Regions from separate parts of the Oceanobacillus sp. MO10714A genome, predicted to be linked through region 1. Evidence: predicted binding sites of a transcription regulator. Region 1 holds the regulator's gene; each other region holds the start of a gene.

The links. The regulator Rex, encoded in region 1, represses fermentation and respiration genes when NADH is low (regulators of the CRP and FNR family bind a similar motif). The targets are predictions, from matches to a motif close to TTGTGAAATATTTCACAA.
Region 2: a site for Rex is predicted at 6,159-6,176, ahead of pplA (extracellular electron transfer flavoprotein PplA). Genes of this name have one in related genera too.
Region 3: a site for Rex is predicted at 2,516-2,533, ahead of pflB (formate C-acetyltransferase). Genes of this name have one in related genera too.

The regions. Positions count from the first base shown of each region.
Region 1 is NZ_JAXHDC010000039.1:7,095-17,429, reverse strand. It holds gene SPD53_RS15465 (alpha/beta hydrolase family protein) at 1-70, opposite strand, end outside; gene SPD53_RS15460 (TolB family protein) at 94-1,176, opposite strand; gene SPD53_RS15455 (hypothetical protein) at 1,462-1,665, opposite strand; gene SPD53_RS15450 (hypothetical protein) at 1,772-2,059, shown strand; gene SPD53_RS15445 (hypothetical protein) at 2,234-2,635, opposite strand; gene groL (chaperonin GroEL) at 3,175-4,806, opposite strand; gene groES (co-chaperone GroES) at 5,029-5,313, opposite strand; gene SPD53_RS15430 (CPBP family intramembrane glutamic endopeptidase) at 5,758-6,474, shown strand; gene SPD53_RS15425 (hypothetical protein) at 6,526-7,494, opposite strand; gene SPD53_RS15420 (redox-sensing transcriptional repressor Rex) at 7,672-8,307, opposite strand; gene SPD53_RS15415 (ABC-F family ATP-binding cassette domain-containing protein) at 8,454-10,335, shown strand, end outside.
Region 2 is NZ_JAXHDC010000049.1:11,884-22,218, forward strand. It holds gene SPD53_RS16815 (LiaF transmembrane domain-containing protein) at 1-176, shown strand, start outside; gene SPD53_RS16820 (hypothetical protein) at 182-304, shown strand; gene SPD53_RS16825 (energy-coupling factor transporter transmembrane component T family protein) at 327-1,124, opposite strand; gene SPD53_RS16830 (energy-coupling factor transporter ATPase) at 1,121-1,978, opposite strand; gene SPD53_RS16835 (energy-coupling factor transporter ATPase) at 1,969-2,778, opposite strand; gene menA (1,4-dihydroxy-2-naphthoate polyprenyltransferase) at 2,810-3,754, opposite strand; gene SPD53_RS16845 (FAD:protein FMN transferase) at 3,758-4,807, opposite strand; gene pplA (extracellular electron transfer flavoprotein PplA) at 5,214-6,134, opposite strand; gene SPD53_RS16855 (FAD-dependent oxidoreductase) at 6,415-8,307, shown strand; gene SPD53_RS16860 (NusG domain II-containing protein) at 8,350-8,775, shown strand; gene SPD53_RS16865 (Gx transporter family protein) at 8,808-9,416, shown strand; gene SPD53_RS16870 (polyprenyl synthetase family protein) at 9,420-10,335, shown strand, end outside.
Region 3 is NZ_JAXHDC010000052.1:2,400-12,734, forward strand. It holds gene pflA (pyruvate formate-lyase-activating protein) at 1-159, opposite strand, end outside; gene pflB (formate C-acetyltransferase) at 200-2,443, opposite strand; gene SPD53_RS17160 (hypothetical protein) at 2,697-3,023, opposite strand; gene SPD53_RS17165 (tripartite tricarboxylate transporter permease) at 3,053-4,408, opposite strand; gene SPD53_RS17170 (hypothetical protein) at 4,408-4,827, opposite strand; gene SPD53_RS17175 (ElyC/SanA/YdcF family protein) at 5,087-5,722, opposite strand; gene SPD53_RS17180 (MFS transporter) at 5,727-6,941, opposite strand; gene SPD53_RS17185 (vWA domain-containing protein) at 7,106-9,022, opposite strand; gene SPD53_RS17190 (ATP-binding protein) at 9,038-9,907, opposite strand; gene ftsW (putative lipid II flippase FtsW) at 10,188-10,335, opposite strand, start outside.

The DNA of each region.
Region 1 (10,335 bases):
TTAGTAAGAATTGCAAAAGGGGATTGAAGGACGCCCGGCTTTGACTTTCCGGTCCGCCATGAAGATAAATAATAATTGGGCGTTTCTCGGCAGTTAACTTTGGTTTATAGTAAAAAAAGGGATTTGAAGACCGTCGAATGAACGATAGGATAGTAGTCTTGGCTCCGTTAGTTTTCCTAAGAGAGGTTTGCTTGTATTGATTAACGGTTGAGCCTTAAGGGTTGAAAGGTGAAGTGACCATAGTTCAGAGGGATGCGCAGGTCCATTTAATTTAAAAAGCAGCATTTGTCGTTGGGGTAAAAAGGTGAGATTGGTTATCACTCCCATAGGGTTTTCCCATGTAGAAAGTGTCCCTTTATTCAAATCAAAAAAATAACCTTTTGAGATTCCACCTTGATTTTCGGTAAAAGCAAACTGGTTGTTTTCCTTATTAAATGCCAACCCTTCAAAATCCCATTCCCCCTGTCGCAACGAAGTTATTTGCTTCGTAGGCAGATGAATGCGCATCAGTCCGTAGAATTCACTATCTTTGTTTGACAATAAATATAAATCTTCCCCGTCCTGACTAAAATGGATATCACGGTAACTTGTTTCATCTGAATGCTCTGTAATCCAGTCGATGTTTCCAGTTAAAAGAGATAAAATTCCTAAATCATGATCCAGCGGAGAGTTCGTTCTTCTGATTAATAGTGCATTTCCATTAGGAAACCATGCTACTACAGAAAATATACCGTCTTCAGCAAAGACTAGATGAGTTTCAAAAGTCTCGAGATTCTGGATATAAATATCTAAAAAGGCAGGATTCCGTCGATTACTGGACCAGGCAATCCATTTTCCATCAGGTGAGCTTCCCCCATACCGATGTACATGTTCAGGCGATTTGGTAAGAGGGATGAGCGTCTTATTTTGCTTAAGGAGATATAATTGCTCCCTTTCATTCCCAGTAGGATCCATCCCGATAATTAAATCTGAAGTGCCCTTAACATATTTTACAAACGTAATACTTTCTGATATAAAAGATGGCTGCTCAGGTTCTCTCTGATCTAGATTCCACTTTTCTACTCGTACCGATCCGTTATATTCGACAATCACACTTATTTGATTATGATTTGGTTCATAATCATAATCACTAATCGTACGCTGGTGGACATAAAGGTCTGGAATCTTTTTAGTCATTTCTTTCCCCACCCATTCTCTAGTTTATGAATGAAAACAATATGGAGTTTTCTTAAAATGCTCTTGATACAATAGTGACGTTCAGAACATTATATTTAAGAAGAGTGGGCAGTATGCATTGTCCCTCTTTAGTTACAACTGCAAGTTCAAATGACATGGCGAAATAATTGGTCGAGGAATTGAATTGAATGGATCAGTTCAGCAAAAACCCTTTTTTTAAAATACCGAACCTATCTGTTTTATTAAGTGTGGCATGAGGTATCGAACCTTCAAATAATTGAAGGTTTACTGAAAAAAGTCATTGCTCAAATGAGGTTTTTGCTGTAATATTCCAATTGTTTTTCCATCCCAAAGAAGTGGAACAACAAGGAAAAGAATAAAAAAGCAAATCGATTTATAAACAAATTCTGCAAATCCGTTTGTTAAAAAGAGTCCAGCTGCAAGAGACCAGCTAATCTTAATTAACAGATAGTCTATAATCACAGCCAATAATTGCGACAATGGAGGTACCAAAGAACTTTCTTTTATTTTTTCACCCTTGGCAATCAGGTTCTTTCGAGATGGAAACAGAACAAATATACTGCGTTTTAAACTAATGAATATCGATGGAAGAGCACCTGCGTGGCAGTCCTTGCTGAAAAGATCCTTTGCGCTATATTTACCTTTAGCAACATCATGGATCCTAAATATATTTACTAGTATCGAGTTGGATATAAATTCAAACCTTTATCCTTATCACGTATGGACCACTGTGATTATATTTGCATTTCTCATCATGATCTGGGCCGTATTATTTATCCATACGATGATCATCCTTATTAAAAGAGGGAAACGGAACTTTTACTTTGACTATATAGCGGATTTAGTACCAAGGAAAAAATAAATCTAATCCAAAACTGCAAACCCCACCCCGGGATTTGCTGTTATTTTTTTAGAGATTATTAAAAAGTCCAGTGAAAATGACACTTCGCATATCTAAGTTGGCTAAGGCTGTTTTTAGTCGGCCTTCCTCTCATTCATTTCTTGCGCGTCGGAAGTTCGTGGCGGTGCGCACCATTTATTCTTGCGCTTTTCTAAACAGCTCCTCCACTTCGGAAAACTTTTCCTCATAGGTTTCTTGATTAATATCATACAAATCAAAGTAGATATCCCCTTGTTCATCTGAAATATCTAAATAGCTTTTCCTAAATTCCTTGCTAAAATCAAGATAAATATGTTGTTCTAATATTCCTTCTTCATGAAGATATTTTAATGTATATTTTAAATTCTCACTTTGTCTGTACGTTTTTTCTTTTTGAAAACTTATAATTGGGTATTTTTCAGAAAATTTATCGAAAGCATCAAGAATTGCAGTTTCAAATTGTTGGCTCAGATTGTCTGAGATAAGCTTTTTTCCACCTTTTTGAATACCAGAATAAATAAAGTTAGTTAGTAAATTTTGTATCATAGGATTCGTCATTAATTCTAACACTTTAATCACACTCTCTTATATTAATATTTAATGACATTTTATCTTACATTCTTTAAATAATAATCTCAAATTTTTCCCTTACTCGCTTTTGCAATCATCTATTATTATTCAATTATCCATTAGCAGGATATATATGGGTTAGTGTTCTAAATCTTTGTAATGGTGCAGCATTCTCAAGTAGTGCATATTGAAGCTCATTACGTAGAGAGAAAAGAAGATTAATTAAAATAGAATGACTTTATGCATAGATTGACAAGAGTATAAAATTCCTCATTCACTAAGACATACGTATGCCTCTTTTCTTGACATGGCCACAATTGACTTGGAAGAAACTATGGATAGATTTGGTCATACTCCAGAAAGTAACAACAAGAAATATTTATCTCGCGTTACAAAGCAATAGAAAAAAGAGGCTTCTCAAAAGTTTGATCAACTTATGAGAAGCCTACTACTTTAATGTATCGAATGTTAGCCAATCATTCTCATTTAACTCAAAAACCCTTATATATCAAGATGTTAGACGGCTATCACATCATGCCGCCCATTCCACCCATACCGCCCATATCAGGCATTCCGCCGCCAGCGTTTTCTTCTGGCTGGTCAGCAACTACAGCTTCAGTAGTCAAGAACATAGCTGCTACAGATGCTGCGTTTTGTAGTGCAGAACGTGTAACTTTTGCAGGGTCTACGATACCAGCTTCAATCATGTTTACCCAGTCGTTTGTAGCTGCGTTGAAGCCGATGCCGTTTTCTTCGCCTTTCAAGCGCTCAACGACGATGGAGCCTTCAAGACCTGCGTTGTCTGCGATTTGACGAACTGGTTCTTCGATTGCGCGAAGTACGATATTAACACCAGTTGCTTCGTCACCTTCAAGCTCTAGTTCGTTAACTTTCTTGTAAACTTCAAGAAGTGCAGTACCTCCACCAGCAACAATTCCTTCTTCTACTGCTGCACGTGTAGAGTTCAGTGCGTCTTCGATACGAAGTTTACGTTCTTTCAATTCTGTTTCAGTTGCAGCTCCTACTTTAATTACTGCAACACCGCCTGCTAATTTCGCAAGACGCTCTTGTAGTTTTTCTTTATCGAATTCAGAAGTAGTTTCTTCTACTTGTGCACGGATTTGTGCTACGCGGCCTGCGATTTGGTCTGGGCTGCCAGAACCTTCAACGATTGTTGTGTTTTCTTTTGTAACAACAACCTTAGCAGCGCGTCCAAGTTGTTCGATTGTAGTGCTCTTCAAGTCAAGTCCTAAATCTTCTGTAATTACTTCACCACCAGTTAGTATAGCGATGTCTTCAAGCATTGCTTTACGACGGTCACCGAATCCTGGTGCTTTAACCGCAACTGCGTTAAATGTTCCGCGAAGTTTGTTCACAACTAATGTTGCTAGTGCTTCACCTTCTACATCTTCTGCGATAAGAAGTAATGGCTTGCCTTGTTGAACAACTTCTTCAAGAACTGGTAGTACTTCTTGGATGTTACTGATTTTCTTATCTGTAATTAGGATATATGGATCTTCTAGAACTGCTTCCATTTTATCTTGGTCTGTTACCATGTACGGGGAAGCATATCCGCGGTCAAATTGCATACCTTCTACAACGTCAAGCTCTGTATTGAAACCTCTTGACTCTTCAATCGTGATCACGCCGTCTTTCCCAACGCGCTCCATCGATTCAGCAATTAGCTCTCCTACTTCTTCATCGTTAGCAGAAATTGCTGCAACTTGTGCGATAGACTCTTTGTTCTCTACAGACTTGGAAACATTTTTTAATTCTTCTACTGCTGCTTGAACAGCTTTTTCAATACCGCGGCGGATACCTACTGGGTTTGCACCAGAAGTTACGTTTTTCAGTCCTTCGCGGATCATTGCTTGTGCAAGAACTGTAGCTGTTGTTGTACCGTCCCCTGCTACATCGTTCGTTTTAGATGCTACTTCAGATACGAGCTGTGCACCCATGTTTTCGAATGCATCTTCCAGTTCGATTTCTTTTGCGATTGTTACACCGTCGTTCGTGATTAGAGGTGCACCGAATTTCTTATCTAATACAACGTTACGTCCTTTTGGTCCAAGGGTAACTTTCACTGCATCTGCTAATGTATCTACCCCACGAGCTATTGCACGACGTGCGTCTTCACTAAATTTAATATCTTTTGCCATGGTTACATTTCCTCCCTAAATTCTATTATTAAAGGTTGTTCAAAAAGTCCGGTAAAAATGACACTTTGAGAAAAAGAGGTTCTACTAAAACCGTCCACGTCCCGTGCTAGTGTCGGTGTTGCAAAACGAATCGCATACTTAGCCGACCTCGGTCCTTTTATCCTCCTTTTTGAACACTCTATTGATATATGTTTTAAGTTTCTTAAGTATAAGTTAATTGAGTTATGAAATAACAGCTAGAATATCACTTTCTCGTAGAATCAAATATTCTTTCCCGCCGTATTTCACTTCTGTTCCAGCAAACTTAGAGAAAATAATGCGGTCTCCTTCAGACACTTCCAGTGCAATCTTTTCACCACTGTCTGTTACACGGCCAGAACCTACTGCTACTACATTACCTTCTTGTGGTTTTTCCTGTGCAGAGTCTGGAAGTACAATTCCGCTTGCTGTTGTTTCTTCTTGCTCTACAAGTTCGATAACAACACGATCTCCTAATGGTTTAATCATCTAGAACTCCTCCTTGATTCTAAAGTTTTTATATTTTTGTTAGCACTCACTTCGCTCGAGTGCTAACTCCAATTATTATAATAAGTAATAAGTCAAAAAAATGCAAGCGATGTATGTTTAATTTTTGTGATTTTCTATTTTTAACTGGAAAAGGAGCTGGAAATAGATATTAATAAGGATTTGAACATATAATTGGGTAAAGATAAGAATGTAATGGGACAAATGCTCTGACCCCATGTCCCGATTTATGTTAAAATACATTTATGTGAATTTATCACGGATTAACGGTCTGTAATAGCCCCACTTCTAAACATGAGGGAAACCCGATATGTGAAGGTGGGGGATAAACAGTCCGTAAATCCCTGATTCTGTTCAACCAACATTCAGGGGGTAAAGAACGCCCACTGAATGAAGTTTCACTTTATATAGAAGGAGTCGTTGGGTTTGCCGAAAAGATATTGGTATGTGATTGTGACGTATTTGGTTATGCAGTTTTCCGCCCTTCCGGTAGCGTTGTATATGGAATTATATTTCCCCGAAAGTTATTCACAAAATATGATTTATTGGTCGATTTTTAGTTTTACTGCTGGACTGCTCGTTACGTTATGGCTAATGAGGCCAGACATGAAAATGCCAGCACACCGGGATGCTTCCCCCGTTTCTTCCGTTATCCTTTGGTCCATATTTGGGGTGTTTCTAGCCTTCTTTGCTCAAACAATTGCAGCAATGATTGAAATCTTTATTTTCGGCATCCCAGCAGGATCGGAGAACACAATGGGGATTATGGAATATGCCCGGGCAAATATGCTCTTCATTTTGATTCCAGCAATTATTGCGCCAATCCTTGAAGAGATCATTTTTAGAAAGATTATTTTCGGTAGTCTCTATAAGCGCATGAACTTCTTTTTCGCCGCTATACTATCAGCACTCGTCTTTGCTGCTTTTCATGTAGACTTTTCCCATCTTCTTATGTATACAGCAATGGGACTCGTATTTGCTTTCCTTTATGTAAAAACAAAACGGATTATCGTTCCGATTATCGTCCATGCAGGGATGAACTCTTACGTTGTTTATAAGCAGTATAACTTAACACCAGAAGAAATCCAAAAAATGATTGATCAGCTTGAACAGTTGCAGACAATTTTGTTGAGCTGGGTATGAAAAAAAGCGGGATCCTGACGGACTATTCAAACGTCATCTCCCGCTTTTTTATTATATTTCATTTAACATCGTAATGATTTCATCCGTATCTTCAATCATTTCTTCCATTACCGTATAGCGTACAAGATATAAGTCCTCATCTTTAACGAAAATGCGGCCGATTTCTTCTTGATTTGGTTCTTTTGCATCCCCATCTACACGGAATTGGTACATGACTTCACTTTCCGTTGCATAGAGACGTTCAAAATCAAATTCTCCTGTTGTCATATCTTGTAAGCTTAGCTCCAGCACATCAATGAAATTCGCAAGCCCGCTTCGTTCATTACCATCTTCATAATAATCATAGGTGATGATTGCACTGTAATTCCCTAAGGTTTCCGCAACCGGAATGTATTCAGCGGTTGCTTCCCCTTCCGCTTCATCATAACCGGCAAGCATCCATTCTTCCTCATCAAAAGGAGTAGGAAGACTAGAAATTACTTCCACATAATCTCCAGTCATCTCAACCTCTTCTCTTTCCTCAGGCAGTGGATTGACTTCGAAGATTTCCGACTCATAAATTTTCCATTTACCGTCGTCTGGACGAAGAATATGTTCTCCTCTTGTTTCGTTGTTCTCGAAGTCGCCTGAATCTTTTTCAATCGTACGTTGTGTATAGTGGACGACAGCTTCATCCTCAGATTGTTCTTTCATCTCAAGATCTGCCAACTCGATATCCAATGAATACTCAAAGAACTCAGTGATCGTCTCCTTTGTTGATTCATAAGCAGGAGATTCCCCGTGAATTGTCTCCATATAACCGTCCAAGTCCTTTGCCATCAACGCTTCAACATTATCCTCAAGGACAGCAAAAAATACATCCTCCCCTGCTTCAACCTCTTGCTCTGATTCCGTTTCTTTCTCCTCTGTATTATTCGAGCAAGCTGCTAAAAACAGACAGGAGAGTAAAAGCAATACTCCTGTCCATATTTTACGATTCAACACGTTTTCCCACGCCCCTACTATTTTCTCCCGTTTCACTATCTTTCTTGTTTCTTTATCACGTATTAACGGTCTGTAATACCCCCACCTCTAAACATGAGGGAAGCCCAATATGTAAAGGGGATAAACAGTCCGTAAATACCTGATTCTGTTCAACTAACATTCAGTGGGAGGTAAGGAATTCCCCACTGAATAAAGTTTCACTTTATGTGTGCTCTATTTTGATTGCAATGGATAATGCTTCAAAAAGTAAACAAGTGCCTGTAGTTCAATCGCTAAATCGATATGATGAACGCGCACATCTTCCGGTACTGTAATACGAACAGGTGTGAAGTTCAAGATTCCTTCAATCCCTGCTTTAACTAATTTTTCTGTAATAACATCAGCTTCCGATACAGGTACAGTGAGGATCGCGACAGAGATTCCCTCAATTCTCTCCATCATTTCATCTATCCCGTAAACTGGAACACCCCCGACAATTTGACCGATTTTCTCTTCATCACTATCGAAGGCCATTTTGATTTGGATATTATTATTTTTCGTAAAGTTATAATTTAAAAAGGCGGTACCTAGATTACCGACACCGATTAAAGCAACCTCTGTCGTTTCATGTTGGTCGAGTGTACTGCGGAAAAATCCGAGCAAGTATTCGACATTATAGCCGTAACCTTTCTTTCCTAAAGCGCCGAAGTATGAAAAGTCACGACGGATTGTAGCGGAGTCAACTTTGATTGCTTCTGATAGTTCCTTTGAAGAAACCCGTTTTTTCCCTTGTCGATTCAGATTATTTAAATAGCGATAATATAACGGAAGCCGCTTTGCTGTTGCTTGTGGTATTTTGTTTTGTCTCATATCTGTTCCTCATTTCATTAATAACGATAATAATAGTTATACTTATGTCTATTCTACCAGAAAACGAGCGAAATGTCGTGATTATTTTCACATATAATTTCCTTCTTCTGCTTTTTGCGTTACAATACATATAATGGGGTGAATGTATGATTTTAATGCAAATGAATGGACTTTCGAAATCCTTTGGTTCGGAAACCATTTTATCAAATGTAAAACTTGAAATTAAAGATCTTGATCGAATAGCAATTGTTGGGAGAAACGGGGCTGGGAAATCTACTTTATTAAAAATAATGGCCGGCGAACTTTCTTATGATACCGGGGAACTTATTAAGCCGAAAGAACTTACTATCGGCTACCTTTCACAACATATGGAATTAAAATCCGGCAAGACAATCTGGAATGAGCTTGTCACCGTATTCGACCATTTAAAACAACAAGAAGAGAATTTACGGAAGATAGAAGAGAAATTGCAAGATACTGAGAAGCTTTCAAATGATGAATATCAAAGTTTACTATCAGAGTATGATCGCCTGCAGCACGCTTACGAGACCGGTGGCGGCTATACGTATGAAGCTGAGATTAAGGCAGTATTGAATGGACTCAATTTCCAGGACTATGATTACCATACAATGATTAGTGAACTTAGTGGCGGCCAAAAAACAAGGCTCGCTCTCGGCAAGCTGCTCCTGCAAAAGCCACAACTCCTGCTTCTTGATGAACCGACCAACCATTTAGATATTGAAACATTAGGCTGGCTCGAATCCTATTTAAGCGGGTATCCAGGAGCAGTTGTCATTGTTTCCCATGATCGCTACTTCCTTGATAAAACCGTATCCCTCGTCTATGAAATTTCAAGACATGAGACGAAGAAATATCACGGGACATATAGTAAATTTCTCGAACAAAAAGCAGCCGACTACGAACGGGAACGGAAAGAATTTGAAAAGCAGCAAACAGAAATTAAACGGATGGAAGATTTCGTCCAACGTAATATCGCCCGTGCCTCTACTACGAAACGGGCGCAAAGCAGACGGAAACAGCTTGAACGAATGGAACGGGTGAACAGACCGCTTGGAGACGAGGCTTCTATGTCCTTCTCTTTCGATATAGAAAGAAGAAGTGGAAATGATGTCTTGAAAATAGAAGACCTTTCCCTCCGCTATCCGGATGAAGATGAATATACCTTCAAGCAAGCAAACCTCCGCCTCACCCGCGGCGAACGGGTTGTCCTTATTGGACCGAACGGGGTTGGTAAAACGAGTTTACTTAAGATTCTTATCGGCAAGCTCCAGGCAACGAACGGGTCCTTTGAACTGGGGACAAATGTGAAAATCGGCTACTATGATCAGGAACAGGCGAATCTTTCCTCCAATAAAACAGTCCTGCAGGAATTATGGGATGAATACCCGCTTGTAATGGAAAAAGATATCCGCACGGTACTAGGCAATTTCTTATTTAGTGGAGATGACGTTTTAAAAACGGTCGATCAGTTAAGTGGTGGAGAGAAAGCGAGGCTCGCCCTGGCAAAACTAATGATGCAAAAGGCTAACCTGCTTATACTTGATGAGCCGACAAACCATCTGGACATCGACAGTAAGGAAGTGCTGGAAGCAGCATTAATGGACTATCCTGGTACAATCCTCTTTGTTTCCCATGACCGTTATTTCATTAATCGCATTACAGACCAAGTCGCGAAAATGAGCAAGAACGGGATTAAAGTATACCTAGGGGACTATGATTACTATCTTGAAAAAATAGAAGAAGAAAAAGAGTTCATTAAACTTTCCAAGGAAAAAACGGACAAGCCAAAGATCGATAACAGACGCAGGAGCTTTCAGGAAGAAAAACAGCTGCAAAGTGAGAACAGAAGAAAAGAAAGAAAAATAGCCCAGCTTGAAGTAGCAATTGAAGAAAAAGAATTGGATATCGCAAGGCTCGAGGAGGAAATGACGAAACCTGAAGTCTTCCAAGATCATGAAAAAGCATTAGAATTAACGAAAAAAGTTGATGGGATGAATCAAGAATTGG
Region 2 (10,335 bases), on a different contig from region 1:
CGGTGCTAGGTGGGGTGGAAATGAAGGTTCCAGACAATGTCCAGGTTGAAATATCTGGAATGCCTATCCTTGGTGGTTGGGAGGATAAGACAAGAGTCAGAAGAGAAAAAGAGGAAGTTTCCGTATTAAAAATAAACTGCCTGACGATTCTGGGCGGGGTTGAGATTAGGAATTAAAAAACATGGGAACCATCAAAACTACGAATGAAAGTTATAAAGGTAAAGAAATAAAAGGAAGTGGCTTTTTTCAAAAGGGCTTTAATGGCCCCTTTACTGAATCAGCCACTTTTTATTTTGAAAAATAGGGTTCTATCTATTCCTACTATGTTAATTAAGGCGTAATAGGATGAGCCCTATGGTTAGTGCAGCCATTACGCATAGGGTAATAGTGTCACATGTTTTCCATCTGAGTTTACGGAATGATGATCGTTTTATGCCAGATTGATATCCTTTGACTTCCATCACATTCGCCAATTCCTCTGCCCGGTTTAACGAATTTGTAAAGAGCGGGAGAAAGATTGGAACGAGAGTCTTCATTTGTTGGACGAGCGAGCCTTCACCAAATTCAGTTCCCCGGGCTCGTTGGGCGTCCATGACTCTCTGGGTTTCATCTAGAAGGTTGGGGATAAACCGTAATGAAATAGATAACATCAGAGATATTTCATCGACTGGGATGTTGAGCTTTCGTAAAGGGCCTAGCAATGAATCAATTCCATCAGTCAAATCAATTGGTTTCGTTGTTAATGTAATCGCAGTGGAGATGAATATAATCATTACAAACCGGCAAAAGATATAGACCCCATTAATGAGGCCAAATTCTGATATTCTGATTGGACCCCATTCGACATAGATTGTTCCTCCTGCCGTAAATAACATCTGTAGCACCACAGTAAACAGGATGAGCCAGATCAAAGGGCGGACCCCTCTAAAATAAGTGTACAAATGAACCTTTGATAACCGCATGACACCTAATGTAAACAGCCAAAGCAATAGATAAGTTTGCCAATTGTTTGCGATAAATAGGACGATTATAAAGTAAAAACCACTGACAAGCTTTGCCCGCGGGTCCAGTTGGTGAAGAATTGAATCCCCGGGTACATACCTGCCTAACGTTAATTTATTCACGCGAGACCCACCTCCATCAGTGCATCAGCAAGTTCATCAACAGTAAAGCAAATATCTGGTAGTTCGATGCCCGTTCTTTCTTCAATTTCCAACTGAAATTGATACGCTTCAGGTAGATCAAGATGCCACTTTTTAATCGCTAGACGATCTGAAAAAACGGATCGCAAATCGCCATTCCTTACAATGCGTCCATTTTCCATCACAATGATCTTGTCTGCATAGTGCACAACGTCATCCATATCATGGGTTACGAGGATAGTGGTCAAATTACGCTCCTGGTGCAGTGACTTAATTAACCTCATGATCTCATTTTTTCCTTTTGGGTCCAAGCCGGCACCAGGTTCATCTAGTACGAGAATTTCTGGTTCCATTGCTAGTATTCCTGCAATGGCAACGCGGCGTTTTTGTCCACCGGATAATGAATGTGGAGATTTATTCAAGAGATGAAGGGGGAGTCCGACAAGTTGCATGACTTCTTTTGCAATCTGTTGTGCCTGTTTTAGCGGTACACCGAAGTTTAGTGGACCAAAGCAAATGTCTTTTTCAACCGTTTCAGCAAACAATTGCGCCTCTGGAAATTGAAAGACCATCCCGACTTTTTTTCGAATGTTTTTTAGAGCTTGTTTATTATTCTTTTGTTTAATGATGTCCTGGCCAACTTCAATTTTTCCTGCAGTCGGGAGCAAGAGTCCGTTGATCGTTTTCAGTAAGCTTGATTTTCCAGCACCTGTATGTCCGACAATAGCAGAATACGAACCGGACTCTATTTGTAAATCAATGGATTGCAGAACGAGCGGGTTGCGAATTGGTCCAATTACGTAATCAGCAGAGACTCCTTCCATTTTTATTTCCATAGCCAACACATCATTTCTTCCCGTGACATATAGGATTGCGGTACGTTTGCCCCGCGTTTCGCTAATGCACGTCTAAGTTTTTCACCAAGAGGTGGGGTCAACTCCTTTTCTTGGGTAAAAATTTCACTTGGTTTACCAATATTCGTAACCTGACCGTTATCTAGAACAACGACTCTATCTGCTGCCTCCACTTCGGTCATGTCATGTGTAATGGAAACGACCGTTAAATCGGTGCTCACTTTTAACTCATGGATGGTCTCCAGAAGTTCACGCCTGCTTCTTGGATCAAGCATAACAAAGGCTTCATCTAGTATTAATACGTCTGGTTTCATGGCTAAAGCACCTGCGATAGCTACACGCTGCTTCTGTCCCCCGGAGAGATGGGAAGGATCATACAGCCGATATTCAAACAAGCCAACCATTTTCAGCGCTTCATTAACTCGTTTTTTCATTTCTTTATAGTCCATATTCAAGTTTTCCAATCCAAAAGCAACATCATCTTGTACAGTGGATCCTATAAATTGATTTTCCGGATTTTGAAAAACAACCCCAATCCGGTTCCTAATTTCCCATTTCGATTTCTCAGTCATCTCCATATCGGCGATAAAAATGGACCCTTGCTGGGGTTCGAGTAGCCCGGTGAGCAATTGGGCAAGTGTTGATTTTCCAGATCCATTGTTGCCGATGATCGCCAACCATTCACCTTGATGAACAGTGAACGATACAGAGAGAAGGGCCTTCGTCTCTGTTCGGAGATCATATCGATAGGTCAAATTGTTTACTTCGATGCTCGGTGCCATATTTCATCCCTCCTTGAGCAAGCTTGCGATATCAAGCCGGTATAGCAATCACAATTAACATTAAGATGGCGATAGTCCCATTTACTAAAACTAAGTTCTTTCCGGCGAGTGGGAATGTTTCCGTTTTGCTTTGTTTCTGATTAAACGCAGCAACATGACTGTAAACCGGTTTTATCATTAGAAGTGAAAGCAGAAGTGCTTTTGGCAGGATACCGAGCAATGCTGCTACAGAAATTGCGATAAATGTAACGATGTACAATAGGTTAAACAGCCAAATTGCATATTTTTTACCGATGTAGAAAGGAAGCGTATAACGGTGATTAGCGATATCTTCCTCTAAATCACAAATGTTATTGGCGAGCATTAAATTAGCAATGGTAAGAACGCATGGTAAGGAAACCAGGCCAATTTCTAGTAATAAGAGGATATCAAACTTCAAAAGAAAGGAACTTCCCTGCCAAGAAATATTCGCAATCCCCTTGTCAAAAGCATTGACATATACGGTGAGGAAAAGAATTCCGAAGCCCATTGTGACACCTGAGAACACTTCACCGAGTGGCATACGGGATAAAGGGATCGGACCGAAAGTATAAAAGATGCCGACTGCAAAGCAAAGCATCCCGATGAATAAAACCAATAAATCAGTTTGGGAGACAAGCCAGATCCCAAGTGCTGAGGAAATTGCAAGCATGGAGATGATAGTCGTAATCACAAGCCGCTCGGGAATAGCTGCTTGTCCAATAATATTCCTTTCTTTCCGGTAGCTATCGCTAGTTGCTTTCCGATAGTCCATATATTGATTAATTGCCGTTGCTGTCAAATCAAAAATGAGCATGCTGCTAAAAAATAAAATTGTATTGATATAATCTAAAGTTCCATAACGGTATAATACAAATAAAAGTCCAAGTAGGAAGGGGAATAAACTGGCAATTTTTGTTTTGATTTCTACTAAATTTAAAAATGTGCGGATTGACATGGCTTATCCTCTCCATTCAACTAATTTAAATTGATCATTAGTTAGCTCAAAATTTCCTTTCAAACCGGATGTCGTATATACTTCTTTATCGCGACTGATGAATATTGCTTCGACACCACTCATATTTTCCGCAAAGTATAACCCGTCTTTCAATCCTTTAGTGAATAAAATCGTTGATAACGCATCACCATCTGTAGAAGAATCGGTTATGACGGAAACACCTGCAATATCATTGTCGTATGGGTAGCCGGTTTTTGGATTTAATAAGTGATGATAGATTTGTCCATCTACTTCCAATTTCCGTTCATAAATACCGGAAGTCACAACCGTTTTATCCTTTTGTTTGATAACTCCGACGGTTTCACCTCGTGCTTGAAAAGGATCCTGAATGCCAATCGTCCATGTATCCCCCGATTGGGGACTATCTCCTAAAACATAAATGTTTCCACCAAGATCAATAACTGCTGAAGATACATCATGTTCTTTTAATGTTTTCGCAATTTGATCCGTTATAAAACCTTTCGCAATGGAGCCTAAGTCTAGCCGCATCTGATCCTGCATGAGAAACACTGTTCTCTCCTGTTCATCAAGTTGAACAGATTGATAGTTGATTAGCGGTAATACTTGATCAATTTCAGATTGATCTGGTTTTCTTGCATCCGGAAAACCGATGCGCCAAAGATTTGTCAATGGACCAACCGTAATATCAAATGAGCCATCTGCTAATTTTGAATAACGTTTCCCTTCCTTTATAAGGTCATAGGTCGTTTTTGGAACTTCAACTGGTGCTGACCCGGCAAGTTGATTAATTTCATCGATAACAGAACCTTCCTCGTTGGAAGAAAGCTCATCGGCTAACTGCTCAATTTGGTTAAAAACCGGTTCAAGCACGTCCCCTTTGTCTTCATCGTAAATTTTGACGGTTACGACTGTTCCCATTAGAAAATCCGTCTTACTATGCGGCTCTACTGTCACGCCTTCTGTTTCGGCTGACACGCCGCACCCGACAAGCAGTATGAGTAAACTAACCCAAAACCATTTAAAGTGTTTCATCATTCCTCACCACTTTCCATTAAACTTGAGGAGGGAAATTAGAAGCTAAATCGTTTTTCTAATTGTATAAGAAACTATAAATTAAAATGCTGTGATAACTTAGTATCCGGGGCCAGCCACGTCCGCTCTGCGCCCAGCAACTATCAAACTTCACACTCCTCCAATCGATAAGTCAACATCAACTCAAGGAGAAAAGGAAGGCCGACTAAGAACGGGCCAAGGCCCAACATCGGCATACCCCTAAAGGGGCATGTTTCCTTTATCTCATTCCGAAGTGCTCCAGTTTGTACGTTGCTACGACGCACAGGATGTGCTAGTGCAGGTGTTGCGACAGGACGTCGCGTTTTTAACCTGCAAGGGCGCTTGCGCCTTTGATATTTCCCATCAAGTAACTTATATGTTCTCTTTATTCTTCCGCATAAACGATATTGTCAATTTCGATCGGGGTTGTGTCCCCTTTTTGGGCTGCATTGATTAATTGTGCAGCGTACATTTGGAAAGACTTGCTGGAAGATGTCGCACCAGAAACAACTTCTACTGCATTAGCATCTTGTGTCTCAACAAGTGCTTCGTTCAATTCAGGAATAAAATCTTGAGGGCCTGTGCCGGAAATATCCGCCATTTGTTCTTGGTACTCATCATCATCGATTTTCAACTCTCCATCTTCATTGAGATAAACAAAATCGGATTCAGTGATTTTTCCGTCCTCAACTGTAATGGTAAGCTCCGTTTTCCAGCCGGTTTGGTCAATGTTTTTCTCTGAAAGACTGTATTCACCGTCGATAAGCTCATTTGTATTTTCGATTTCGATTGGTGTTGTGTCACCAGACTGTGCTGCTTGGATCAACTGTTGAGCATAGTTGATGAATGTATGAGATGAACTTGTTGCACCAGTAACTACTTCAACTTCTGAAGCATTTTGATTGGCCACGAGAGCATCATTCAGTTCAGGGATGAAATTTTGAGGGCCTGTACCGGACTCTTCCGACATGGTTTCCTGGTATTCCTCATCCTCTGTCTTTAACTCGCCGTCTTCATTTTCATAATTAAAATCTGAAGAAGTGATTTCTCCATCTTCTACTGTCATTTCCATAACGACTTTCCAGCCAGTTTCCCCTATTTCAGTTTCATATAATGAATAGGTCCCGTCTTGTAGAGGTGCTCCTGCTACGACTTCTTTAGCTGCCGTTTCTTCTGTTTCCTCAGTAGCTGCGTCCTGATCTGTCTCATTATCTTTACTTGGTGCATCCTCCTCTCCACAAGCAGCTAATGAAAAGGTTAATGCAAGCCCTAAAACTGATACGCCTATAAAATTTTTCCACTTCATCTGAATCATCCTTTACTTATTTAATTGTGAATATAATCACACGTTCACCCTTATATTAGCATGCGAATGTTGTAATGTAAACTATTTTTGTAAGGAAGAATGGTTAACTATAATCTGCATTATATTAACGTTTACAACGTACTAATGGTAAGAAATATGATAAATGACTATTGTGTGAACGCTATAGACAAGAAAAAATTATTGCGTTATATTGTGAATGGATGAACATTATATGTACTAAATATCAATTCATATTTTCTTAATTAAGGAGTGATTTCCATTGGCAGAAAAAAATATTGTGATTATCGGTGCCGGTTATGCTGGTGTTCATGCAGCTAAGAGACTTGCAAAGAAATATAAAAAGGATCCCTCTGTATCGATAACGTTAATTGATCGAGATTCGTATCACACCATGATGACTTCATTGCATGAAGTCGCGGCGCACCGGGTTGAGCCAGATGCTGTTCAATTTGACCTGCGACGGCTGTTTAACCGCACGAAGGTGAAACTTGTAACTGATGTTGTTGAACATGTTGATCATAAAAATAAAGTGATTACAACAAAACAAAGTACTTTCAATTACGATTATTTAATCTTAGGTATGGGTGCAGAGCCGAACGACTTCGGTACGCCTGGAGTAAGTGAGCATGGGTTTACACTTTGGTCCGTTGAGGATGCCGTCAAACTACGTCAGCACATTGAAAAGTCGGTAGCCCGGGCCTCCAGGGAACACGATCTGGAAGTACGCCGCGCTCTATTGACCTTTACTGTCTGTGGTTCCGGCTTCACTGGTGTTGAAATGATTGGGGAACTAATGGAATGGAGAAAACGGTTGGCAAAAGATAATAAACTCGATGAATCAGAGATCACATTAAACCTCGTCGAAGCGGCTCCTACGATTTTGAATATGTTGGACCGAAAAAGCGCTGAGAAGGCGGAGCGCTATATGAAGAAAAAAGGGATCAATATATTAGTGAATTCCCCTATCGTTGAAGTGAAAGCTGAAGAGATCGTTTTAAAATCAGGCGAAATCATTCCAACTCATACATTGATTTGGACGGCAGGAATAAAGGCGAATTCGGATGCGGAAAATTACAATATGGAAAGCGCTAGAGCTGGACGCTTAAAAGTAAATGAATATATGGAAGCGGAAGGACTAGATGATGTCTATGTCGTTGGGGATTTAGCTTACTATGAGGAAGAAGAAGGCACACCGACACCACAAATTGTCGAGGCAGCGGAACTAACTGCGGAGACCGCAGCCCATGCAGTCATCAGTGAAATCAGCGGTGGAGAGAAAAAAGCTTATAAAGGAAAGTACCATGGTTTTATGGTGTCCATCGGCACCAGATATGGTGTCGCCAACTTAATGGGGATGCGCGTCAGCGGTTGGTTGGCGAACTTTATTAAGTACATGGTGGACCTCGTATATCTATTTGGCATCGGTAGTGGATACTATATGTTCCACTATATATTCGATGAGTTTTTCCACTCAAAAGACAAACGAAATGTATTCCGGAATCTTGTCAATCGGTATGGAAACGTGTTATGGAGCATACCGCTACGTATCTTTGTTGGGGGATTCTGGATTGTAGAGGGCGCTACAAAATTATGGGGTGAAGGTACTTGGGAAAAAGCGACATCCAGCTGGTCAAATGTACCATTGCTGTTCAAAGGACTCGGTGAAGATTCATGGATTGTTTCCGACTCCGTGAAAATGCCGTTTGAATGGCTGCAAACCGCAACATCAGGAGCGACTGAAGCAACGGCCGCTGCCAGTGAAGCTGCTTCCGGGGACTGGGCAACACCAATCTTAAGTAGTATGCCTAGTTGGTTCGAATGGATCATGAAAATCATGCTGCCAACGCCAGAGATGGCTATCTTTATGCAAAAAATGATGGTGTTTATTGAACTAGCAATGGGATTGGCGATTCTATTTGGTCTATTTACATGGCTTGCAAACTTAGCAAGTTCCGGTTTCTTAGTCATGTTCACTCTAACTGCCATGCTCGGTTGGGATAAGGTTTGGGCCCTTCCTGCATCGATTGCTCTAATGAATGGTTCTGGCAGAACGTTTGGTCTGGACTACTGGGTTGTGCCGTTTTTACAAGAGAAAGTCGGTAACTGGTGGTACGGAAAAGAACGGGGCATCTATAGGGATCATCAAGAATAAAACTGTAAAGTAAATTTTAATCATGCCTGTAAAAGGGGAGAGATGGAATTGAAAGAGCTATACCGGACGGTTAAACGTTGGGATATTATTATCGTGATTGCACTTGTTATCTTATCTTTTCTTCCCTTCGTTATTTTTACTTTCATACAGACAAAATATGCCGATGGGGAATCTGTAAGCGTGGCGGTTATTTCTGTAGATAATGAAGAAGTGCAACGAGTCACGCTTACAGGCAATGAAGGTGTTGAAGTCTTTGATATTCTCTCTTCTGACTCGAATTACAATATAGTTGAAGTCATTGATGAAGAAATAAGGGTTAAATCAGCGAATTGCCCAGATCAGATTGATGTCCATCAAGGTTTCATCAGCAAACCAGGTGAAACAATTGTTTGTCTACCTCATCGGATGATTATTGAAATTCAAACGATGAGTGACGAACCGGTGAGCGATATCATTATCAGTTCGTGAGGAAATATTTTAAAAGTAAAGGGGGGAAGGGAATGACACGAAATGAGCGTCTCGTCTATATTTCATTATTAGCTGCACAAGCCGTCATTATCGGAATTGTGGAGCGGGCAATCCCTTTTCCTTTTGCTTTTGCACCAGGGGCAAAACTCGGACTTGCCAATATTATTACAATTATGGCGCTTTATACCCTTCCTGTAAAAGATGCTGCAAAAGTAGTCGGTATCCGTGTTGTATTAACAACTTTACTTGGTGGCACCATTTCTACGTTTATGTATAGCTCAGCTGGAGCCATCATCAGCTTTATCGGGATGTGGCTTGTAAAAAAACTTGGACCGATGCGTGTTAGCTTAATCGGCGTGAGTGCAGCAGGAGCAATTTTACATAACGTTGGCCAATTGGTTGTAGCAAGTTTCATCGCCCAAACATGGACGGTGCTGCTATATTTACCGGTGTTGTCTTTCATTGGAATTTTAGCGGGAATCGCAATCGGAATCATCGCGAATTATTTATTACAGCATGTAGAAAAGCTTGATTATTATATGTATTTGCAAAAAGTGGAGACGACGAAAAAAGAAAAAACGATAAAGGATAAAGTTTTACAGCAATCATCTATTCTCTATCAGAGTCAAGAGGAGGTATAAATAATGAAAGTACATGCGATGTGGGATAGTTATCCAGAGTTGAAACAAGATTTAGCCGATGTGCTTTCTTTAATAGATTCACGGATTCATGTTCGTAATAAAGCTGTAGAAGAGAGAATCAAAGAAATGGTTTATTCAGGCGGAAAGTTGCTCCGTCCCGCCTTCACATTATTATGCTCGAATATTGGTCCATCCTATAAAAAAGAGGATGCCATCGCAGTTTCAGCAGCAATCGAATGTTTACATCTTGCAACACTTATTCATGATGATGTCATTGATGAAGCCAGTCATCGTCGGGGTGTTCAGACTATACATGCCGATGAAGGAAATAAAATTGCCATTTATGCTGGTGATTATTTGTTCAGTGTTTGTTTTACAATTTTAGCTAATCATGCAACATCCCTTGCCGATCTAGAATTCAACGCTCGTGGAATGGAAAAAATTTTAAGTGGAGAGCTCGAACAATTAAATTCCCGTTATCAATTTAACGTATCGATTAAAGACTATTTAACTAGAATTGCCGGGAAAACAGCTCAATTATTTGCAATCAGTTGCTACTCGGGAGCGGTATTGAGTCAGTCTTCGCGCAGAGTGGCCATGATTTCCAGGAATATAGGCCATAATATTGGTATGGCGTTTCAAATTAAGGACGATATTCTTGATTATCGGTCTGATTTTTCAGCACTCGGTAAACCAGTAATGTCAGACATTCGCCAAGGCATATATAATTTACCACTCATTTATGTTCTTCAGAATAAGCCTTCCGTATTTCATGACCTTCTAGCAAAAGGTGAGGCCATGACTGATCATGATCTCGAGGAAGTAATGAACTTAGTTGATCACTATCACGGCTTGGAAAAAGCAGAGCAACTCGCTGAAAAATATACAGATAAAGCGATTAAACAGTTAAAAAAGCTTC
Region 3 (10,335 bases), on a different contig from region 1:
TTCTTGAACTGTCATCATTTTCCCATCACTCATTTTCCATGTATCGGGATTATGACAGAACTGGCAACGGAGCGGACAGCCCTGTGTAAAAATAATATATCGCAGTCCTGGTCCATCTACCGTTCCGAACGTTTCGACTGAATGAATTCTTCCTTGCATATTACTACCTCCCTCATTTCGCTTGCCTTCTCATTTGCTTTTATCTGCTTTCATGGAATGTTCGGTTAATCACTTCAATTTGCTGTTCTCTTGTCAGCTTAATAAAGTTAACGGCATAACCGGATACGCGGATGGTGAGCTGCGGATATTGCTCTGGATGTTCCATCGCATCGAGCAATGTTTCCCGGTCAAATACGTTCACATTCAAGTGGTGACCTTCCTTATTTGCGTAACCGTCCAACATTGCAACAAGGTTCATGACCCGAGTATCTTCATCCTTACCTAATGCTCTCGGTACGATAGAAAATGTATTACTAATGCCGTCCAGTGATTCTTCATAAGGTAACTTCGCAACGGAAAGTAACGACGCTAGAGCACCATTCTTATCTCTGCCGTGCATTGGGTTCGCACCTGGCGCAAAGGCTTCTCCTGCTTTTCTGCCATCTGGTGTATTACCAGTTTTCTTCCCGTATACGACATTGGATGTAATCGTCAGCACCGATTGAGTTGGCACTGCATCACGATATGTTTTATAATGCTTGATTTTTTCCATAAATGTTCTTACAAGGTAAACTGCAATATCATCCACACGGTTGTCATTATTTCCGTATTTCGGGAAATCTCCTTCGATTTCATAATCGACGACAAGCCCTGCTTCATTGCGGATTGTTTTTACTTTTGCATGTTTAATCGCACTTAAGGAGTCGGCTGCAACGGATAGACCTGCAATCCCGCAAGCCATTGTACGTAAAACTTCTTTATCATGTAATGCCATTTCAATTCGTTCATAGCTGTATTTATCATGCATGAAATGGATGATATTTAAAGTGTTCACATAAATCTTCGCCAGCCATTCCATCATATCATCATATTTTTCCATGACTTCATCATAATCCAAGTACTCTGTATTGATTGGGGCATATGGTGGAGCAACTTGTACTTCAGATACTTCATCTTTTCCGCCATTTATCGCGTAAAGGAGTGCTTTCGCTAAGTTAGCCCTGGCACCGAAGAATTGCATTTGTTTCCCAATTGCCATCGCAGACACACAGCAGGCAATTCCATAGTCATCGCCATAAATTGGACGCATAATATCGTCGTTCTCATATTGGATTGCACTTGATTTAATTGACATCTTCGCACAATATTTTTTAAAGTTCTCCGGTAATTGCTCGGACCAAAGGACGGTTAAGTTCGGCTCAGGTGCCGGTCCAAGATTATCTAACGTATGCAAGAAACGGAAAGAACTTTTTGTAACGAGTGGTCTTCCGTCATTTGCAATCCCGCCGATGGATTCCGTTACCCATGTCGGGTCACCACTGAACAGTTCATTATAATCCGGTGTTCTTGAGAATTTGACGATTCGCAGTTTCATTACGAAATGGTCGACTAACTCTTGTGCCTCCTCTTCTGTCAAAATACCATTTTCCAAGTCACGATTTATATAAATATCTAGAAATGTCGACACTCTACCTAAACTCATAGCGGCGCCGTTTTGTTCCTTAATTGCTGCAAGATAACCGAAATATAGCCATTGGAATGCCTCTTGCGCGTTGGTTGCCGGCTTAGAAATGTCGAAGCCATAACTTTCAGCAAGCTGCTTTAATTCATGTAATGCACGTATTTGCTCATTAATTTCTTCACGGTCTCTAATGACTTCTTCACTCATCATGCCATTTGCACCAACTGAACGAAGCTGTTCTTGTTTATCCTCGATTAAACGATCGACCCCATATAATGCAACCCGGCGGTAGTCACCTATAATCCGTCCACGCCCGTAAGCATCTGGGAGTCCTGTAATAATACCAGCTCTTCTTGCTGCACGGATTTCAGGAGTATATGCATCAAATACACCTTGGTTATGCGTTTTACGATACTCTGTGAAAATATGCTTTACTTCCTCATCCACCTCGAATCCATAAGCTTTGGCAGCATCAACCGCCATCCGAATTCCTCCAAAAGGCTGAAGGGATCGCTTGAACGGAGCATCAGTTTGTACACCGACAACTTTTTCTTTTGATTGATCCAAATATCCTGGACCATGTGACGTTATCGTGGATACAACTTTCGTATCCATATCGTATACTCCACCATTTTCTCGCTCTTTACTTGTTAATTCCATCACATGATCCCATAACTCAACTGTTGACTTTGTTGGTCCTGCCAAGAAACTTTCATCTTCCATATAGGGTGTAAAGTTGTTCACAATAAAGTCACGCACATCGATTTCAGTTTCCCATTTTCCACCGGTAAATTGAAGTTTTTCCTTTGTTTCAGTTGCCATTTTCATCAACCTCCTGGATTGGTGTTCATCATTACTTATTGTTTAATAAAGCTATAATGATCAGCCACTCATTTGTTCAATGACTCACATTTAATTACATGTTCATTATATCACATAGGTCGATGATTTTGCACTGTATTATACGTGAAATTGTGACAAAATGGTAAATTTAGATGTGCAGGGGCTTTTAAAAAACGAATCAATCAGCTAGTAAAACATGATCTTTGGCTTAATGAAGTTAGCTCGCGGCATGCTACCACAAAACCATCAGTTGCACATAAATTTGCACCACAACATAAAGTACAAGCGCATATTTCCAATTAAACCTGATTCCATTTTTAAAGCCGCTCAAACCATTCGCCCCACTTAACGTAATTACGGGCATAATTAATGGTGAAAGTAAAATGGAAATCGCACTTCCTGACGTGACGGCGAGTACAATGATTTCTGGAGGATAAGGTAAATCAAGGTTTCCGAAGAATCCACCGACAAGAACCATCACCGTCAATGGTCCGAGACCGAAGAATCCAAGAATGATGGGACAGGGGGTCAGAGCAAATGTCCCAGTCAGGTGGGACATTTGCTCTGACCCCCTTGTCCCGCTTTCTATTATAATCCTAGTAATGTTGAGATGATCCAGCTGGATCCGTAAAATACCATGAACTGGACTCCGACGCCTACTCCGAGAAAACGGTTCAGCATTCCGCCGACCATGGCCATGGCAAAGGTGACGAATACCGCAACTAGTCCGCCTTCGTAAAATGCAAGCAGACATACGATCCCTATAAACATTGCAATAATTGCTTCCTGATTAATTCGTTTCAACACGAGCACCGTTGCTTTTCGCGCATAATTCATTGAAAATGGATAAGCAATGATGGATGCAACAATCAATCCGATTAAACCATAAATGAAGAAATCCATCGGTGCCATCAACGTATGCAGATTATGTACCGGTTCTGTCGTGTATACCGGTGGTGCGTTAAATAACGCTTGAGCCGGCCCAATCGCAACCGGGCTAAGTGGAATTCCAAACGCAATAAGCGGGATAAGCGTTTCCGCAACATAAGTCGATTCCGTTACTGCGTTCATCGTAGCAAGACTAGTTGTCGATTTTTTATATTGCCCTTTCACCCTCGAACCAACAATTTCTCCCATTAGTGATGTCATTCCAACTGGGCTAAGTGCAAACGTTAATGATGAAAGGAAAGACGTCCCCCCTACCACAGCTGTCTGTTTTTTCGTTAATACTTTAAACGGGTTTGGGAAATATCCGGACCAAGACTTCTGCTCAGGGGCAAGCTTATATTCATTCTTTTTCGTCCGTTCTATGTTGGGGCGTGCACTACGGGAAGTCGCGAGTAATATATCCGTTAACATCGGCCCAATCGCAATTCCTAGAAAGAAACTGATGGACAAGCCGCTCCCTAATATTGATGTACTGACTAAATTCAAGCCTTGAATAATTAAAGCTAGGGGAACAATGAGCAGAATACTAACCCAACGTCCTTTTGAAACATACCCGATCAATACGGCAGCTAGAGTAAATATAATACCTGCATTATCCTGGAAAAATGTCCCGAATTGACTTAAGAATACAGCGAATAATAATGCAATGGGAAGGGCAATGAATGCACCAATAATTCCACCCGAAATCATTTTTCTAAGGGCGATATGGGGTAAACCAATGCGGCGCATAAAGTTCGCGTGCTCAAGCATCGGAGCTGCCGTCGTGTCTCCCGGGACCCCCATTAATGCGGTCGGAATTGCATGCGTCAAGTGCTTTGCAAGTACTGCCGACATAAAGAATGCAAACACTGCTTCAGGTGGCGCACCAAGTAACACGACAATTAACGTTGCCGGTACCATAACCGCCGTTTCGTCTGATCCTGAAATAAGACCTATTAAAGTAAATATGACTCCCGCAACAATTGCGAGTAGTATCGCAAGTAATAATACATTCATTAATGCTCTTCCCTCTTTTCTTCCATAAACATGTCATAGATTCCTTGCTCTTTCATTTCTTGTGCTGTTACGGGATCATTCAATATCGCTTGCCGTTCCTCTTCAATATCGAATTGCAGTTTTTGATACACTGCGGTAAGCTCAGCACTCGTATTTGGAGTCTCATTCAGTATCCGCTTTGGTTTGAATAATAATGTATTGATTAGAAGTGCGATTAAACTTCCCGCAATTCCGAGCAGTAGAGAATAGGACTTCACCATTTGTTCAGGTGCAATATGGGGAAATATTTGTTTTCCAATAAAGAAACCAATTAAACTTAAGGAAATACTGAGACTAATTGTCGCAATAAGATGCTTGCCATAAACAGTATCTCCAATTACCTCAACATAGGATTCCTTGTTCTTCTGTTGTTGCGCCATTTTATTTCTCCTTTCTTCTTAGCTGTTTTCAGTATGCCCATGCTCTTGTTTTGTGATAAACTAAACAAGTCGGTGAAAATAAATTTCATCATCCATTCAACAAGATTGAATATTAAGAAACTTTGTTGAATAGAATATTTTTAGATAGCTTGCTGCACACCATTTGATTATACCTAGGTTTGTTGAAAGATGTAAAGTAATATTAATAGATCATGGGATAGACAGAAAAAAGTGGGACAGGTTGACCCCGTGTCCCACTTTATTTCATTTGGAATTGTTCTAATAGGAAGTAATGTGCTAGTTTCATATATTCCGTTGTGACGCGTTGGATATCTTCTCGGTCCTTGTACCATCCTCGTGCCTGATACGGATCGTACGGTGTTGGGGATGAGTAGATTGTAATGCCTTTATCATTCAAAGCTTTATTGAAAATTAACTTCGCGCGGTAGGAATGGAATTTGGATGTCGTCAAAATCAAATGATCGATTTCCGTGTGATTCTGTACATATTTTCTCACTGCCAGCGCTTCATCTTTCGTACTTTCTGCATCGCCAGGGATGATCGTTATCTTTTCTTCCGGAACACCAGAATCTGTTAAAATTCTTTTACTTAATTCAGCATCCCCTGGAATGGTAATATTTTTTTCTTCTAATAATTCACGTCCCTCAAGATGAGACTGCACCATCCATATTTGATCCGCTTTTTCGTTTTCATAAAGTTCAAGTGCACCAAGGGCCCGGTCGCCGACACTTCCCATCAACAGTACTAACACTGTTTGCTCAACATCTTCCAAATCATCTTCCGTTACAAGCAACTCCCCGCCATAGCGGAAAAACAAAAGAACAATCGTGACGAGTAATATGAATAATAGAATCAGCAAATATCGCTTTTTCAATCTGTTACTCGGAAACATATCCTGCGTGCCCCAATTCCCGGTTGATTTCTCTTAATTTCTCATCGGACGGAAGCATTACTGTCAATAAACCAAGTAATGGCAAAAATGACACAATAATCATTGTAGGATTTAAGCCAATCCAGTCAATTAAACTTCCGAAAAATACAGAACCGACTGCTCCCATTCCAAATGCAAGACCGACAATTAAACCTGACATCGTGCCAACTTTCCCTGGTACCATTTCCTGACCATATACTACGGCAACTGAGAAACTTGACAGGATAAGCGTTCCAATTATTCCGATCAAAATAAGTGCTACGAGCGGGCCGACATATGGGAGTATGATGGTTAACGGCACGGGAGCAAGTAAGGAACCCATAATAACCGCTTTTTTCCCAAAACGGTCAGCGAGAGGACCACCGATAAATGTACCAATCGCTCCAGTTAGAAGAAACACAAAAATAAAGGTTTGTGATTCGGCGATAGAGACACCGTAATTTTGAATCGCGTAAAAGGCATAATAATTTGAAATCGCACTATGATACAAAGAGCGAACGAACACAACAAATACGAGTAAAATCACGGCATTGCGAATAACTTTCGGCAGTTTTTGCTTTTGTTTTGTCTCTGTAGATTTCTTTTCCTTTTTCGTTGCTTTCTTCACGACTTCTATTTGGCCGGCGTACCACCTAGATATGTAGACAAGGAACATGGAAGCGATAAACGCAACAAGTACAAACCAAATCGCACCGAATTGCCCCATCGGTACAAGAACAAGTGCAGTAATAATAGGTGCAAGCGCTTGTCCACTGTTTCCCCCCACTTGATAAATTGATTGTGCAAGTCCCCGCTTATTCCCTGCTGCAAGATAGGCAACGCGCGAACCTTCTGGGTGAAAGACTGCTGAACCTAATCCGATTAAGACAACACTGATTAAAATTGTAGGAAGGTTCGGTGCAAATGCAAGACCAAGCATCCCGAACATACTTGACAGCAAACCTAATGGCAGGGCATAAGGCATTGGGCGCCGGTCTGTGTACATCCCGACAACCGGCTGCATGACAGATGCGACCATGTTTAACGTAAAGGTAATAAACCCGAGCTGTGTGAACGTCAGTCCAAGTGACCGTTCTAAAATTGGAAACATTGCCGGAATAACAGCCTGCAAAGAATCATTCAACAGATGAGTGAGGCCAATAATAAATAAAATCGAGTACATCGTTTTGTTCTGTGTCTGTAACTTAACAGCTGATTGCTTCGCCAATATGTATCGCTTCTTTCTATAATATTCATTCTATTTTACATATTATAACATAGTGGGACATTGGGGTCAGAGTAATTGTCCCAAAATGTGGGACAATTACTCTGACCCCAATGTCCCGCTCAAATGGTTTTAAGTAGGAGCTTTTTCAAGAGGGTGCTAAAGTGTTCGGGTAGTTCTGCGACGGTTGGTACCATGATTCGTTCTTTGCCGTAAATATTTTGCATCGTGAATTCGTCTTTTTCCTCGATTTCCCCTTCTGCGAGGAACATTCCGATGACATCCATTCCTTTTTTCCTAGCTTCCGATACAGCTACATGCGTATCGACAATTCCGTTCTGGTCATAGCCGCTCGCTGCAGGCTCTCCATCAGAGAATACGAGTAAGAATTTATTTTTCTCGCGCCGGGCTTCAAGCGCCTCTACTGCCACGCGAATACTGAAACCATCCCGATTATCCTCTTCCGCTTCCAATTGCAGGATTTTCGCCCCATTATTTGCGTACAATGAATCCGTATGGGAATGGATTATATGGAAATAGTTCGGCAAATATCCCGGTCTTACTTCATTCGCATCTTCCCAGAAACCAATAATAGAATGAGGAATCTTCAATTCTTTCAATACTTCATGAAACAGAATTATTCCCTTCTTCGTCTCTTCCATTTTCCCAAGCATCGAAGCTGAGCAATCAACAAGCAACGTAAACACTGCATCAAACTCATTCGATTCTTCATTTTTCTTATAAAAGATCCGCGGATTATCTTCCAGGACTACAGATAGCAGCTTATTCGATAAGCGACCAATAAGTAAATCTTTCCGAGGATTCGTCTGTTTATGCTCGATTGTTTTACGAATGGTATTGGCAAGCCTGCGCTGATACATTTCAATCGAAGCAACATATTCCCGGTACAGCTCCTGATCTTCTGGACTCGGCACTTCAGCTTCCTTCACAATCTTTACAGCATCCGTATTTTCTTCCCCATAGACAGACTCATTACCTTGTTTTGCATCTTGCGCACTTTGTTCATCTAGTGCTTCCATTTTCGAATAATCGTTCTGCTTACTTTCCCCGGCCGCACCTTGAATACTTGCTAGCGCCTGATCGGCATCTTCGGTTTCTCTTACCCCTCCACCGAGCATACTCGATTTCGCCCCTTGCTCAAGCTCGAACTGCAAGAAGTTCTGCTTGCGGTCTTCGTTCTCACTCTCCCTGTGCCAAGTGGAAAATGTTTCATCAAAATACTCGCTCTCTTCCTTATTCACGTCTTCTACATCATCATTCGCGAGTTGATCGGTACGCGTCAGTTCATCAAATAACGTATTTTTCTCATACCGCTGAATCTCACTCACTGGAAAAATAAAATACTCATTGATGGAATCTTCCTCATATAGCTCACCTAGACGAAATACAATTTTTTCACAGATTTCCGTAATATCCCTAGTCGTTTCCGCTTCATAAATGGAATAAAGCATGGGTTTCAATATCTCAAGATTTTCCTCTGCTCGTTCTGTCGCCCGTCCGAAATCCGGATCAGGATGATTAGACTGAATGAGTAAATAAATAAGGCAAAACAATTCATCCAATCCTCGGCTGCGCGTGACATTAGCAGATACTTGCCTTGTGAAGAAATGCTGGAAATACTTTCTGCGTGTCTGGAAAATTGCAACCGTCCCCGGGCGCTCTTTTTTAATTATTTCCTCTAAACGGATATCTTCAAATAAAGCAAATAGCTGAGTTGCAAACTTTGTCAGATGCAACTCCTCAATATTTCGCAGATATTCCTGCATATCAGGTATATGAGAATATCGCAACGTACCAATTGCGCGAAGATAGACATCACTTTTCAAGCCGGCTACTTGTGTTTCCAAATCAAGCTTTTCCCAGAATCTGCTTCCCGTCACTTTTTCATCAACAAGATTCACTCCAGCACCAAAACCATATTCAAATTTCAATTCTGCAAAGCCAGATAACACGCTCGTCAAGTCCTGCAGCTGCATATAATAATTTGTTCTGACCCGTGAGTCATGGAAACGATACATCTTGTATTCTCCTTTTTAAAATAAGGTTTCGGCTATATTATTAACAAATTCACGTTCTCTTTCTTCCTCAAGCTTATCTGTAATCGCTCGGAGGATCGCTCGTTTCGGCGTAATAAGCGTACTTAAATCACAGGCATCGAGCAATGCGCGAATCGATGCAGCCTCTTCAGGCAACTTACCTTGATAGACCGCAGTGATCAAGTCTCCCGATAACCGGACAAACAAGTCGACTAATCTTTCATCCGTTAAATTCGTCGTAGTTGTAATAAGTTGTTTGAGTTGTTCCCCTTCAATATAAGGAACTTCAATTACAATGAAGCGGTTTTTCAGTGCTTCATTCAGTGGAACCGTCCCAATATACCCCTCGTTGATCGCAGCAATAACACCAAATCCATCTTTCGCGGTTACAATTTCATTCGTGAACGGGTTCGTAATCGTGCGGCGGTAATCGAGAACACCGTTAATAAGCGGTAACGTCTCAGGCTTTGCCATATTAACCTCATCTATATATAAAAAGCTTCCTTCTTTCATCGCATTCGTAACCGGTCCCGGCACAAAATCAATCACTTGCTTACCTTCTTCATATGCAAGTGTTTTAAAGCCGAGTAAACTTTCTGCATCGAGATCAACAGAACAATTCACACTGAACATCGGCTGATGAAATAAATTTGAAAGTGTTTCCGCAAATTTCGTTTTCCCCGCTCCAGTCGGCCCTTTCAGTAAAACGTTCTTTCCCATACTGAGTGCGACAATCGCATCCACTAATAAATCCATATGCGGCGGAACATACCCACCCGGACGAATCAAATACGCAAACTCCCCCGGATCCCTTCTTCGCACAACCTCCAATCGTTCACTCACAACATCAGGCAACACATAATCCATCAACAACTACTCCTTTCAAAAGTGGGACAGAGGGTCAGAGCATTTGTCCCAGCCCCAGACTCTTATATCCATATCTAATTTATATTCTGTTTCATATTCATTCTTATTATGTTTTAATGAACAACAGTTCCATTATACCTAGAGTTGAAGCATGATTAAAATGATTTGTATTATACAATTCCTCTGAAACTAGTAATACAGTTTATCCGATGAAAATCGTTTATTTCAAAACCACTCAAGCAAAAAAAGTGCGACAAGGGCTCTGACCCCGTGTCCCACTTTAAGCTGCTGACATTTGGTTTTTGATGGAGATGTTGGTTAGGATGCCTAGGGAGATCATCGTGAAGAGCATGGATGATCCACCGTAACTGATTAATGGTAGTGGAACTCCGGTAATTGGCATCAGCCCCGATACGGCACCGAGGTTG